DNA from 2 places in the Desulfitobacterium sp. PCE1 genome. Region 2 is predicted to be linked to the other one. Evidence: riboswitches for the same ligand, from Rfam matches in the RefSeq annotation. Region 2 holds a riboswitch; the other holds the start of a gene.

Region 1 (7,249 bases), 2.7 Mb from region 2:
ATCTACATGATATTTTCCGATAGCATCTCTAAGCATTCTTTTCGCTTCTTCCCGCTTGTTTTGGGGAGGATGGGGATAAATAACCCCTACATGAAAGAGCTTGCCAGTATCATCAACTACAGCAAATTTACACCCCGTTCGGAATCCCGGGTCTAACCCCAGTACCACTTTCCCACGCACTGGAGGTTGCAGTAAGAGTTGCCTCAAATTCTCGGCAAAGACTCTGATAGCTTGTTCTTCGGCTTTTTCGGTTAGAGCACCCCGAATTTCTCTCTCTATAGAAGGTGCTATTAAGCGTTTATATGCATCATCCGCAGCTGAACGTACAATCTCCGCTGCGGGCCCTTGCTTCACAAAAGCCTGTTCGATTAGGGCTAAAATATGCTCTGAAGGAACTTCCACTTTCACATTAAGGAGCTCTTCCTTTTCTCCTCGGTTCAAAGCAAGGATGCGATGAGGAGGCAGTTTTTTCACAGGCTCCCGATAATCATAATACATCTCATAGGCTGAGCGCTCTTCTGCTTTTTTCGCTGAAGCTATGATATCACCAAGGCGGAAAGTAGCTTCCCGAATCTTTTTGCGCATAGCAGCATCATCGGAGATCATTTCTGCAATAATGTCTGAGGCTCCATTGATTGCCTCTTCTGGCGTTTCTACACCAAGTTCAGGATTTATATATTTTTGAGCTTCTATAAGCGGCTGAGCCTTGTGATATTGTTCAAGAATCCATAATGCTAGAGGCTCAAGTCCCTTTTCTTTAGCCATGGTAGCCCGAGTCCGTCGTTTTTGTTTGTAGGGCCGATAGAGGTCTTCTACTTCTTGAAGAATTGTGGCCTTCTCAATCTGATTCGCCAACTCCTCAGTAAGTTTACCTTGTTCTTCAATTAAACGCAGAACCTCACTTTTGCGTTGCTTTAAATTTCTTAAATACTCCAAACGCTCAACAATACTGCGCAGGGCGTTCTCATCCAACTCACCGGTCGCTTCTTTACGATAGCGAGCTATAAAGGGAATAGTGTTCCCCCCGTCCAAGAGTTGTATGGCTTCTTTAACTTGATGGGCTCGCAAGGTAAGTTCTTGCGCAATAATTTCCACAAATTCCAAAGGATAATCCCTCCTGCTAGTTCTCAATTTTTTATTATACCATTCTTTTAGCAAAAAGCTAAAGAAAGATGGAGAAACTAACAAAGCAAGCCCGCCAGGACCTGCTTGTAAAAAACTAGACCTTATTATTATGCTTTAAGAAACAATGTCTCGTTGTGATAAAGTATCAATGTCTTTCAGGGGAACACGGATTTCTCCCTTCTCTATACAAAATCCATTAACATCCATGAGATTAATATAAAGAACTAGATCATCTCCCACTTGTTCAAAATCTACAACCTCTTGATTAAGTTTTTGATAGGCGGGGTAAAGAATCTCCGCCTTACCGGTAGCTCTAGTAACCTTAACCAGCTCACCACCCTTAGAAACTATACCATGAGCAAAGCCGACTATAATGATAAACTCGTTATCATTAAGCCAGTGAATCTTCTTTTTTGGAGTGTATCTTCCTTCTGGAGCAAAAGAATGCCACATTTTAACTCGGTAGTTCTGGTCTAGCTGCAGTCGCAACCAACTACTGCTCGCACTATCTTTGATATAAATATCGCCGATGGTTTCCCATTCATCTGGGTAGATATAAGCTGTATATTGCTTATTTGGCGAACTGCCATGAACCACATAATTCCCCTGTAAAATAAAGGCAGGAACATAGGGATTGGTATTAATACGAAAAAGCTGTTCAGTTTGCTCGGTGATAGCTGGTTTCGGAGTCTCGTCTTCCACTGCTCCGCTATCAGGTTCACTTGGACCAGCTGCTGCTGCGGTCTTTACTTTCTTAACATAAGCGGCATAATTGGCTCTTTGCTGTTGGATTCTTTGCTGTGGAGTTTGTTCGGGATTGGTGACCAGCGTTGTCGAATAAGTCAGTTCCTCTGAACCGGGCCCTTTAAAAAAGGCACTTAAAGGAAAGATACCAAAATTCAAGAACAAGGTACAGAATACCACTCCTAGGAAAAACAAGGTGCCGCGAGTGATTCTTCGTTTCTTGATAATGCTCCCTCCCTAAACTTTACTTCCACTTGAATCGAGTAATACCATTATTTACCATACCTTTATAGTAGGTTCTCTATTACTGTTTCTCATTCCTTCTTTTAGCAAAGATATGTCAAATCACCCTACGAATCGTGTAGATAAAAAGGAAATCATCAAAAAACGAACTAGCATAAACTAGTTCGCTCATATGATCCTGCCTTATTTAACGAGCTGCATTTCCTATGCTGCGCTCTACAACTACTTTCTTTGCAATCTCAACGATATCGGACAAGACCGCTCCCCCTGTGGCCAATCCGCCAGCACCAGGTCCCTTCCAAAAAAGATCACCCACCAACTGCGTTTCCAGGGATAGGCCATTATCCACGCCGGAGACATGACTTAGAATTGCTTCCCTAGATAACCACTGCACACCAACCTTAGCAATAATTCCTTCCCGACTTTTTTCCAGTCCTGACGAAGACTGATCAATGATGGATGCCTCGGCAACTAATTTAGGCACTCGTCCCTGTCTTTTTTGCTCCGCGACCTCTTCCGGGGTTAGCCCTTGGATTCCTTTAATCTCCACCTCTTCAAGAGGAATATCCAGATCAAAGCATTCCCGACAGAGAATAACAAGTTTACACGCCGCATCTAAACCAGTTACATCCATGGTCGGATCACTTTCCGCATAACCAGCCTCTTGCGCTTCTTGCAAAGCCTCCTCATAGCCTTTCTCTGACTCCACCATTTGAGTCAGAATATAATTAGTGGTCCCATTTAAAATTCCACAAATTTTTTTCACCTGGTCTCCGGCTAGCCCATATTGAATGGTTCTAAGAATCGGAATCCCTCCCAAGACGCTCCCTTCATAAAGCAAGCAGATTCCTTTACGCTGGGCTATTTCTTGTAATTCCGCGCCATGAAGAGCCAGTAATAGCTTATTGGCTGTCACTACATGCTTTCCTTTATCTAGCGCCTCTTTGATATAAGAATAGGTGGGATGTTCACCTCCCATAACTTCCACTACTACTTCAATCTCCGGGTCATCGAGAATATCTTGAGGTTTCTGTGTTAGAATAACCCCCTCAATTGCTCGCTCTTTACTTATATCTTGAACAAGGGCCTTGCTTACGACCAGTGTGATCCCCAGTTTGCGAAGAATTTTGTTTGAATGGAGTAGTATTCCTTTTACCACCCCTTGGCCCACGTTCCCACATCCTAATAGACCAATACTCACTGTATTTTCCTTCATCTCTCTATTCCTCCTCTTCGTCGGTCCTTGACGGTGCCTGCAATGTTATAACTAGAGCAAATAAAAAGCCCTTCCATATTCCAGGAAGAGCTTATGTCTTATATTTTTGCTCATCTTCCAGGAATAATCCTGCTGGAATTAGCACCACTGCCACATAGGCCGGTTGCCGGGTTTCATCGGGCCAGTCCCTCCGCCACTCTGGATGAGAAGTATTCAATTTTTCATTATTATATGACAGTAAACAAAGTAATGTCAATAGAGCAGAGTGATATATTACAGAACAATGTGATCCCTTCACTGTAGAACTATGAAGTAATGCTACAGAATTGGTATTCCTTCGTTTAGACTGCCGCTTCGAAAACCCTCTAAATCCAGAGTAACATAGGTAAACCCTAATTCCTTGAGGGGCTTGACGATAGTATCGAGGTCCAGTTCCATAAGTTTCAAAAAATCTTCTTTAGGAATTTCCAATCGGGCCACATCCTGGTGATAACGCACTCTTAAATTTTTAAATCCTAGTTCTTTAAGTAAAGTTTCCGCTTTCTCTACGCGCCGAAGCTTTTCGATCGTGATCTCCTCTCCGTAGGGAAAACGAGAAGATAGACAAGGACTGGAGGGCTTATCCCAAGTTGAAAGTCCCATCTTCTTGGAAAATTGACGAATCTCTTCTTTGCTCAAGCCCGCTTCTTGTAACGGACTCCTTACCCCCAAGGCTCTCGCTGCTTGCATGCCAGGACGGTAATCTTTTAGATCATCAGCATTACTCCCATCAAGAACCCAATTAATCTTCTTCTCTTGGGCAATGCTCAAAAGCTTTGTAAACAGCTCATTTTTGCAATGAAAACAACGGTTCTGAGGGTTCTTTACAAACTCCTCCTTGTCCATTTCTTCAGTTTTAATTACTAAAAACTTTGCCCCAAACTCTTTAACCTGCTGCAAAGCATTGTTATAATCAGCAGAAGGCATCGTTTCCGAAGCACCGATGACAGCAAGACAATGATCCCCTAAAGTTTCATGAACTACTTTTAAGAGAAAGGTGCTGTCCACCCCACCCGAAAAAGCTACCACAACTGATTCCATTTCCTTAATGATTTGCTTTAAGTGATTCAGCTTTGCTTGCATGATTTACCTCCAGATTACTCAAACTTAATTAAATTTCACGCTTTAATCGATCTATTCTTTAGAATTATCGCTAACATAGTAGTTTCTCAGCCTCTCCATTCTTTCAGAATACTCCTCTTGAGTCAAGATTCCTTGCCCGACTAATTCCGAAAGCACTTTCGTATAGCGTTCTAATTCTTTCATCTTTTTACTTGAAACTTTCTTATGATTGTAAAACTGTATAACCTCTTCTAATTCATTATTATCCAGCACCCCGATATCCCGCAACCTGACCAGGCTTAACTCACCTTCCTCATTAACCGCAACATCATTGGAGCTTTGGATCAATGGCTGTATAGCCAGCCTTACAGCAAGAAAGATAATAATGAAAAGTAATATTGGATATACAAGGATTGCCTCCATTGTTATGACTCTCCCCTCTTTTTCATACCTTACTCCTTTACACAGTCATGAATTTTCTCTCGGTTAGGGTACTCTCTAATGCTTGCACACATGGAACTGAATTTTAGCTCCGCTTAACTAAGATATTCTCAAAAAGCTAGGATTTTCCTCTTTTCAGAACGAAGTACACTAGAACACGAAAAATTCACTTGCAAAGCCCATAGGAATAGTATAGTATTATCTAAATATCTTATTAAGCTAAAACGAATTAAATATGGACTTATGTCAAAGCTCTTATCGAGAGTGGCGGAGGGACTGGCCCAATGAAGCCCGGCAACCTGCATATGTGAGGTGCTAAATCCAGAGAACTATTAGGTTCGAAGATAAGAGGACGTGGAAACAATTCACGACCTCTTTCGAGGTCGTTTTTGTTTACGCACAACAACTTTATTGATTGCTCAAGTGTCTAAAGAGGAGGAATGAGAATGAATATTTTAACCGAACTGGCTCAGATCGGCAACCGCCGAGATCCCAATGGAGCGATTAGCTTTCCAATTTACCATTCATCCACCTTTGCTCACCCTGGCTTCGGTGAAAGCACAGGCTTTGATTACTCACGAACCGGCAACCCTACCCGCCAAATTCTGGAAGACGCTATGGCAAGCATAGAAGAAGGTACCAAAGGGTTTGCTTTTTCTTCAGGCATGGGCGCCATTACCACTATTCTCTCCTTATTTTCTCAAGGAGATCATCTCCTTGTTACAGAAGATCTTTATGGGGGAACCTATCGCATCCTTAAGGAAGTCTTCAACCGCTTTGGTCTTCAAGTGACCTTTGTGGATTCCAGCAATCTCAGGGCCATAGAAAAAGAGATCCGCCCCGACACAAAAGCCATCTTCACCGAAACACCGACCAACCCTCTAATGAAGGTTGCCGACCTTAAGGGGATCGCTTCCTTGTGCCAGATGCACGGTCTCTTAAATATAGTGGACAATACTTTTCTTACACCCTATTTGCAAAAACCACTGAACCTGGGTGCAGACATTGTTATTCATAGTGGCACCAAATATCTCGGTGGTCATAATGATGTCGTGGCGGGCCTCGTAGTGGTTCAAGGAGAAGAGCTTGCAGCTCGCTTTGGACGTTTGCAGAACTCTCTCGGCGCTACATTAGGCCCCCAAGATTCCTGGCTAATTATCCGGGGTTTGAAAACCTTGGCCCTGCGCATGAGAGCACAAGAAGAAAATACCCTCCAGATTGCACAATGGCTGGAGATGCATCCCCTTGTCACCGAGGTCTATTATCCCGGACTTGAGCATCATCCCGGATATGCAACTCAGCTTGAACAAGCCCGAGGCTTTGGTGCTATGCTATCTTTCCGAGTAAAAAGTCCCAGCTTAATCCCCGAAATATTAAAATCTCTCAAGATTATTTCCTATGCAGAGAGCCTTGGTGGTGTAGAATCTCTAATCACTTATCCCGCTACCCAAACCCATGCTGATATTCCTCACGAAGTAAGGGCAAGGCTTGGGGTGGACGATTGTCTTCTCCGGTTATCCCTAGGTATCGAAGCCGCCGAGGATCTCATTGGAGATTTAGAACAAGCTTTAAAGCAGATGCTTTAGGCATCTTCTCCAACGGATTTCTTATAAAACCCCTTCAGATTCTTAACGGTCTCATCAATGGTCTCATGTTTGACCGAAGTCGCATCAAATTTCACCCAAGCAAAGACCGTTTGTACGCAGATCCCTATTCCAAATGCAGAAATAACTGTACCAATTCCTACGGGTCCGCCCAAAATCCAGCCGATCAAACACACCGTCACTTCAATAATCCCACGGCAAAGCCCTATCGATAATTTAGTCTTTCTCTCTAAAGCCACCATTAGACTATCCCTTGGGCCTGCTCCAAAACCAGAGGCAATATAGAGATAGGAGCTAAAGGCGCAAAGGAATAATCCAAGGATGAGCATAATCATCCCTGGAATAAAACTCTGCATCTCAGGGATTAGTTTTAAGGGTAACAGTAAGTCAATATAAATTCCGATGGCAAATATATTAAAGATAGTGCCAATACCCAACTTCTCTCCAAGCAAAACGACTATGATAGAGATCACCAAACTGGCCACTATAGAAACATTTCCAATTGTGATGCCGACAGTATCGGCAGTCCCCCGATGGAACACATCCCAGGGGGCATAACCTAAATTGGCTTTCATGGTCATAACAATTCCCAAGGATAGTAAAAAAGTGCCTAAAAATAAATACACAAGCCTTTTCCACAAATTCATATCCGCACTTCTCCTCAATATCTCCTGATTGATTATCTAATAAATAAGTGTAACATTTTATTGAGCACATTTCCAAACCTTTATTTTATTTCTAACGTATATCTTACTCATAAAACGGTATTAGGACC
Region 2 (7,249 bases):
ATGCCAAAGGTAGCCTTCTCCTCAGGTTTATAAGGGGTATTTCCTATTTCCTCCAATTCAAAGCCCCTTTTAATTTCTTCCAAAAATTCGGCCTTGCTTAAACCATTAAGATCTTTCACCACTCGATTATAGTCCAAGATCAACAACTGATCGTCTGGAAAGAGCACAGAAAGGAAGAAATTAAACTCCTCTTGACCCGTATAGTTGGGATGCTCTTCTCTTCGTTTCAGCCCCACCTTAACGGCAGAAGCGGTACGATGATGTCCATCGGCAATATAGATGCTTTGAATTCCGGCAAATCCTGAAGTAATCTTCTCCAAATCCCGGTCCTCCGAGATAACCCAAACGACATGCCTTACTCCATCTGATGCCATAAAATCATAGAGAGGAGTTTTCTGTTTCACTTTTTCAATCACTTCATTAATACTTGCTTGCGAGCGGTAGGTTAAAAAGATCGGGCCCGTCTGGGCATTGCACACATCCACATGATTAATACGGTCAAGCTCTTTATCTTCCCTGGTCAATTCATGCTTTTTAATCACATCTTGAAGATAATCATCAATTGCGGCGCAACCCACCAAGCCGGTTTGAGCTCTTCCGTCCATAGTAAGCTCATAGATATAGTAACAGGGTTTGGTTTCCCGGATAAAAATCCCCTCTTGAATCATTTCCTGCAAAATTTCTCTGGCCTTTTTATAGACCTCAGGATCGTAAGGATTGAAATCCTCAGGAAAGTGAGTCTCCGGACGATCCACCTTTAAAAAAGACAGGGGTTCTTTTTTTATTTCTTCAAGGGCCTCTTCTCGATTATATACATCATAAGGGAGGGCAGCTACTTTCCTTGCTACATCTTCCCTGGGTCTTATGGCTTGAAAGGGTCTAATCCTTGCCAAAGTATTCCCTCCTCTTGAATTGAATTCAGCTTATTTTATGACGCGGACTCTCAGTACGCCGTCAATTTCTCTGAGTTTGGCAATCATCTCTGGACCGGCCGGAGTTTCGATATCGATAAGGGTATAGGCATAGGACCCTTTGCTTTTGTTCATTAAGTCCGAGATATTGACATTTTCTTTGGCTAAGGTAGAGGTGAATTGACCTAGCATATTGGGGACGTTTTTATGATTGATGGCAATCCGCCCGGCTTGGGTGCATACTCCCATATCACAATTGGGGAAATTGACAGAATTCTTGATATTGCCATGCTCAAGGTAATTCATCATCTGCTCTACAGCCATGACCGCACAGTTTTCTTCGGATTCCGCTGTGGATGCTCCTAGATGAGGAATGGCAATAACCCCTTCCACTCCGCAGACTTTTGGGTTGGGGAAGTCTGTCACATATTTGGCAACCTTTCCTGTGCCGAGAGCTTCAAGCAAAGCATCTTCATCCACCAGGGTATCCCTGGAGAAATTCAGGATAATCACGCCGTCTTTCATTTGCTCAAAAGCTTGTTTATTGAGCATTCCACGGTTGGAATCGGTTAAGGGGACATGGATGGTAATGAAATCACATTCCCGATAAATGTCTTCTACACTTTTGATGGGTTTAATATATTTAGACAGCTTCCAGGCATGTTCAACAGAAATATAGGGGTCATAACCGCAAACATCCATTTCCATTTTATTGGCGGCATTGGCTACCAAGACGCCGATGGCACCTAAGCCTATGACTCCCAGCTTCTTGCCTTTGATTTCTGTTCCGGCAAATTTAGCTTTATTCTTTTCAACCAGTTTGGCAACTTCGGGATCCGTCTGACAGGAGCTAACCCAGTTAACTCCTCCCACAAGATTCCGGGCAGCCATAATCATGGTGGCAATCACCATCTCCTTTACCCCATTGGCATTGGCACCAGGGGTGTTAAAGACGACGATTCCTTTTTCAGCGCATTTATCCAAGGGGATGTTATTGACTCCAGCTCCAGCTCGAGCAATGGCCTCAATATCAGGAGGTAATTCCAGATCGTGCATAGAGGTACTGCGGACAAGGATACCGTTAGCATCTTCGTAACGGTCTACATTAATATAGTGATCGGTAAAAAGCTTTAATCCCGCTTCGGAAATATTATTCAGGCAATTGATTTTAAACATTAAAAACACTCCTCTTTTTATAATTCTTACTTATTTTCTGCTTCAAACTTTTTCATAAACTCCACTAAATCCTTGACCCCTTGGATCGGCATGGCATTGTAAATGCTGGCCCTCATCCCTCCCACTGTACGATAGCCTTTAAGGTTCTCAAAACCTGCGGCCTTGGCTTCTTTGATAAACTTGGCATCCAACTCCTCAGAGCCTGTCACGAAGGGAACATTCATTAAGGAGCGATCCTTTTTCACCACAGTTCCTTTAAACATGTCACTGGCATCCAAGTAATCATAAAGGATGGCAGCCTTTTCCTCGTTAATCTTTTTCATAGCCTCCAGTCCGCCCAGTTTTTTGAGCCATTGGAACACTTTACCGCAGATATATATTCCGTAGACCGGCGGTGTATTATAGGCGGAGTTGTTATCGAAATGGACTTTATATTTGAGCATCGTGGGGGTCCCCGGCAAAACATCCTCCGTGATGAGGTCCTCACGAATAATGACAATCACGACCCCAGCAGGACCCACATTCTTTTGGGCTCCGGCAAAAATAAGTCCATATTTTGTAACATCAATGGGTTCAGATAGAAAATTCGAGGACATATCGGCAATCAAGGGTTTATCCCCCACATCAGGAAGTTCATTAAACTTGGTTCCAAAGATGGTATTGTTGTGGCAGATGTAGACATAGTCCGCATCCTCGGAGAATTTTAAATCTTTAAGGTCTGGAATATAGGAGTAGTTCTGGTCCTCTGATGAAGCGATGACATTGATCTTTCCGTACAGCTTTCCTTCGGAAATGGCTTTCTTGGCCCACTGTCCTGTATTCAGATGATCCGCCACCCGATTCTTCATAAGGTTCATGGGAATCATGGCAAACTGTTGGGACGCCCCTCCCTGAAGAAAGAGAATTTTATAATGTTCAGGAATATTAAGCAACTCCCTTAGATCCTGGGCGGCCTCATTCATCATCCCCTCAATCGTCTTGGAACGATGGCTCATCTCCATAACGGACATGCCCGTTCCCTGGTAATCCAGCATTTCCTCAGCGGCTTCTCTTAGGACTTCTTCGGGCAATACTGCCGGCCCTGCTGAAAAATTGTACACTCTTTTCATTTGAAATATCCCCCTTATTTATAAATATTTATGAATGTTAACATATATTGGGTTGTCCAGGGTAGATAAAAACCCACCCCAGTCTTTGGGGCGGGTATTCCGCGGTGCCACCCAAGTTCCAGCCTTTACGGTTTACGGGCAGTAAGCCCTACCACCTTCCTCCTTCGTGTCGTTAAGGAGAAACTATGGTAGTGCGGCGCGGATAATAAATAAAACCTCTCATCCCAAATCAGGGACGAGAGGTTATTCCCGCGTTGCCACCCATGTTGCCGTAATCGGCCAACTTATGTCCGCGATATCGGGCGGAACCCGTCACAATTCATCATTGGCCACTCCAGGATGGAATCCGCTTCGCTTCTATGACTGACTTGCACCAACCGTCAGCTCTCTACACATATTCGGCACCGGATGTCCCTTCATCGTGTTGGACTATAGATCTACGTTGTTATGATTCTAATCTATTACAGGCCTTTTTGTCAAGTGTTATTGCTAAAATAATTATTTCCCTGCTTCGACATTGCCTTCTAAGCCGATCTCAGACGCGATGGCGCGCATTCCATTAATGGTCTCTTCGATGATTTCATTTAAGTCCTTACCCAGGCGGTTGGCACCGGCTTCAATGACTTCCCTGTTGACATTCTCGGCGAAGCTTTTTTGCTTCCATTTCTTTTTGACCGATTTGGTGGTCAGGTCATGAAGGCTCTTGCTGGGACGAAGCAAGGCTGTGGCTGAGACCAAGCCTGTTAATTCATCGACGGTAAACAAAACATTTTCCACGTTCTCCCGGGGTTCTACATCATGGACCAGACCATAACCATGGCTTTCAATAGCCCGGATGAACTCCTCCGGCAATCCTTTGGGAGTAAGGATCTCCCGGGTTTTGCGACAGTGTTGATCAGGGTACATCTCAAAGTCGATATCATGCAATAACCCGATATTTCCCCAAAGGTCAGGATCTTCTTGATAAAGGGAGGCAAAATGGCGCATCACAGCTTCCACCGTTATGGAGTGACGCAATAAAGTCTCACTTTTTACATAGTCATTGAGAAGCTGCCAAGCAGCCTCTCTATCCCGTGTATAATCCAGCATCCGACATCCTTCTTTCTCATAGTTTATGGTTGGTCTTAACAGTCTCAATAGAATGATTAGACCTAGAACTTAGATATTGCCTAATTCTTCAAGGTTATAGGGTGTTTCCTGATAGACATAGTAGTTCAGCCAATTGGCAAAAAGCAAATTAGAATGACCTCTCCACTTGACGATGGGGGTCTTCATGGGATCGTCCCCAGGATAGTAGTTCTGAGGAATATTGATGGGTAGTCCTTGGGATATATCCCGATCATACTCCGATTTTAGGGTGTGAGGATCGTATTCGGAATGACCTGTGACAAAAATCTGCCGACCGCCCTTGGTCCCGATGAGATAGACTCCGGACTCCTCAGATTCCGAAAGAATCTCCAACTCCGGCACCTTGACAATATCTTCTTTTCTTACCTCTGTATGCCTGGAGTGGGGAACATAAAAGACATCATCAAAGCCTCTGAGCAAACGGATATCCTTGCAGTTTAAGGTATGAGGGAATACGCCGAACATTTTTGCTTGTAAAGGATACTTGGGAACACCAAAGAAGTGATAAAGCCCCGCCTGGGCTCCCCAGCAAATGAAAAGCGTGGAAAAGACGTTGCTCTTACTCCAATCCATAATCTTCTGCAGTTCCGGCCAAAAATCAACCTCTTCAAAGGGCATCTGCTCAATGGGGGCACCCGTAATAATCATTCCGTCAAATTTTTGATCTTTAATACTGTCAAAGGTCTGATAATACTTAATGAGGTATTCTTCCGGGGTATTCTTAGAGAGATGGGTTTCCGGATAAAGAAGGGTAATGTCCACTTGCAAAGGAGAATTCCCTAAGAGCCTAAGAATCTGTGTTTCCGTCACGATCTTATTGGGCATGAGATTTAGAATGACAATGCTAAGAGGGCGAATGTCCTGATGCTCGGCACGCCTCTCTTCCATAATAAAAACATCTTCTTTGGTGAGTATTTCTGCTGCAGGCAGGCCATCGGGTACATTAATCGGCATAGTATTCTCCCTTCAATACACTTAAAAATAAAGAAAACCTCTTTCCGAGAAAGAGGGCATCGCCAAAAGTTCCTCTCTCATCTATCAATGCTTCCATCGCAGGAATTAGCACCGTTGTATTCATCAGAATACCGGTTGCTGGGTTTCATCGGGCCAGTCCCTCCACCACTCTTGATAAGAAATGGGATGTATTTAATTGCTGACGATGAAAATCGTCATTGGCACTATATTATTATATCTTTTCTTTAAAGTCAATCTGCTCTATAACAAAAATATTTTGAAGCACACTATATAATATAACAGATTCCTTCATGTTGTAGGCATACGGGCAGATGCGGAAAAGCTTTTGCTCGGGTCGAGTAGCTTTACGCACAACGCTCACTCTATAGCTCCAGAGCTGGTCAACTCGCTTTCTTAACAGCTACGCCAAACCCCGCTGCTTTCTGCATGTGAACCGGTGGCTTCGCTACGTTAAGAAAGCCTCGTTGACCCGGTCGCTCTTCCGCTAAAGCCGTTCCCTTTTGTGCGTAAAGCTACACTTGCGGGGCCTTTTTACTTCTGCATCGTGTGGCTGGACTTTTAGCCCTTACTTCTTTTCCGGGCCTTTTTAAGGGCAGCTGGCGATGCCGTAGGCAGTACCAGCGGAGGATGAAAAGCTCATCCGGGCCGGGTACTTATCCTACACCTGCACCGCTCAAACCCGAAAAGCAGCCCAAGGATTTTGCTTTAAGGCAGAGAACGGATTCTAAGCGAGCAGGGTAGCAATCTTCGCGAAAAGACTGCAGCGGAGTCGGGTTGGAAACAGGACGTTTCCAACCGGCCATTGAGCAGGAGCGATTTAGCCGGGCACCCGACGCAGCGGAAGTCTTGAGCGATTAGATTGCTCCGCGCAGCTTATGGAGTGAACGCCGAAAGCAAAATCCTGGAGAACTAGCTTTCCGGGCCTTTTTCATACTAGAAGACGGCTCTCTCCAACTAAAAGCAGGATGAGAACCGTCTTTTTCTTCATTATCCTTAGACCTATCCTATTACTAAAGTTTTCCGCCTTCGACAATTAACTCTTCAGGTTTTACATCATCTCCGTACACGGGGAGAAGAGTCTTTTTATAAGCTTGCCCCACAAAATCCTCCTTACCAATCGCTTCCAACTCTTGATTAATCCAGTTTAAGAGTTCGGTGTTGCCCTTCTTTACTGCCGGAGCAATTGTGTCCGTTCCGCCTAAAGTAGGTACACCTACAGAGAAGCCGGGATTAGATTTTGCCCAAGCAAGCACTTCCGTATTGTCATGAGCTAACGCGGCCCCTCGACCATCTTTTAAAGCTTCAAAAGCTTCCGTGTTTTGATCATACTTGAGAAGTTCGAGGTCAGGGTGATTCTTGGTTAAATAATCTTGAGCTGTGGTTCCTTTATTGACAATAACTTTCTTCCCTTTAAGCTGGTCGATGGAGGTAATCAGAGCCCCGTCAGGTGATACGAGCCCTAGAGAAACCTTCATGTAAGGATTGGCAAAATCAACCTTTTGCTTTCTTTCCTCCGTGACTGTGAAATTAGCCATGATGATATCTACCTTGTTGGATTCAAGATAAGGGACTCTGTTGGCAGCCTCAACCAATACGAATTCCACTTTGGATTCGTCCCCCAAAAGGTCTTTAGCAAAACGCTTGGCAATTTCCACGTCAAAGCCTTGATTCTGTCCATTGGAATCCACATACCCAAAAGGCGGTTTGTCGCTGAATACTCCAATCCTTAAGGTACCACGCTGTTTAATCTCTTCTAAAGATCCTGCTGAGGACGTACCATTTGAGTTATTTGCTGGGTTGGCTCCTGCTTGGCTGCACCCCACAAGCCCTCCAAGGAGTAAAGCGCCTGCTAGTGCGAGGGACAATAATCTCTTCATCTTTTTCATCTTTTCTCTCAACCTTTCTTTGCTTTTTTGTACTCTAGTATTGGAATATATTAAGAAATCGCCT

Evidence for each region. A riboswitch is a leader RNA that binds a small molecule or an ion and turns the genes downstream of it on or off. The one in region 2 is predicted to bind S-adenosylmethionine.
Region 1: linked by a shared signal. The riboswitch ahead of DESPCE1_RS0106010 (PLP-dependent aspartate aminotransferase family protein) and the one ahead of metA (homoserine O-succinyltransferase) in region 2 are both predicted to bind S-adenosylmethionine.

The regions. Positions count from the first base shown of each region.
Region 1 is NZ_KB913023.1:1,215,810-1,223,058, reverse strand. Features, by position in the region: gene DESPCE1_RS0106040 (Tex family protein) at 1-1,104, opposite strand, end outside; gene DESPCE1_RS0106035 (DUF4652 domain-containing protein) at 1,240-2,034, opposite strand; gene DESPCE1_RS0106030 (homoserine dehydrogenase) at 2,300-3,328, opposite strand; SAM riboswitch class I at 3,436-3,537, opposite strand; gene larE (ATP-dependent sacrificial sulfur transferase LarE) at 3,647-4,450, opposite strand; gene DESPCE1_RS0106015 (hypothetical protein) at 4,502-4,852, opposite strand; SAM riboswitch class I at 5,123-5,221, shown strand; gene DESPCE1_RS0106010 (PLP-dependent aspartate aminotransferase family protein) at 5,311-6,456, shown strand; gene DESPCE1_RS0106005 (YitT family protein) at 6,453-7,121, opposite strand.
Region 2 is NZ_KB913023.1:3,916,305-3,923,553, forward strand. Features, by position in the region: gene DESPCE1_RS0119360 (DUF1015 domain-containing protein) at 1-893, opposite strand, end outside; gene DESPCE1_RS0119365 (phosphoglycerate dehydrogenase) at 924-2,087, opposite strand; gene serC (3-phosphoserine/phosphohydroxythreonine transaminase) at 2,114-3,196, opposite strand; gene DESPCE1_RS0119375 (HDIG domain-containing metalloprotein) at 3,695-4,285, opposite strand; gene metA (homoserine O-succinyltransferase) at 4,355-5,278, opposite strand; SAM riboswitch class I at 5,353-5,459, opposite strand; partial or broken gene DESPCE1_RS24225 (hypothetical protein) at 6,074-6,268, shown strand; gene DESPCE1_RS0119385 (cysteine ABC transporter substrate-binding protein) at 6,310-7,185, opposite strand; gene DESPCE1_RS0119390 (amino acid ABC transporter ATP-binding protein) at 7,220-7,249, opposite strand, start outside.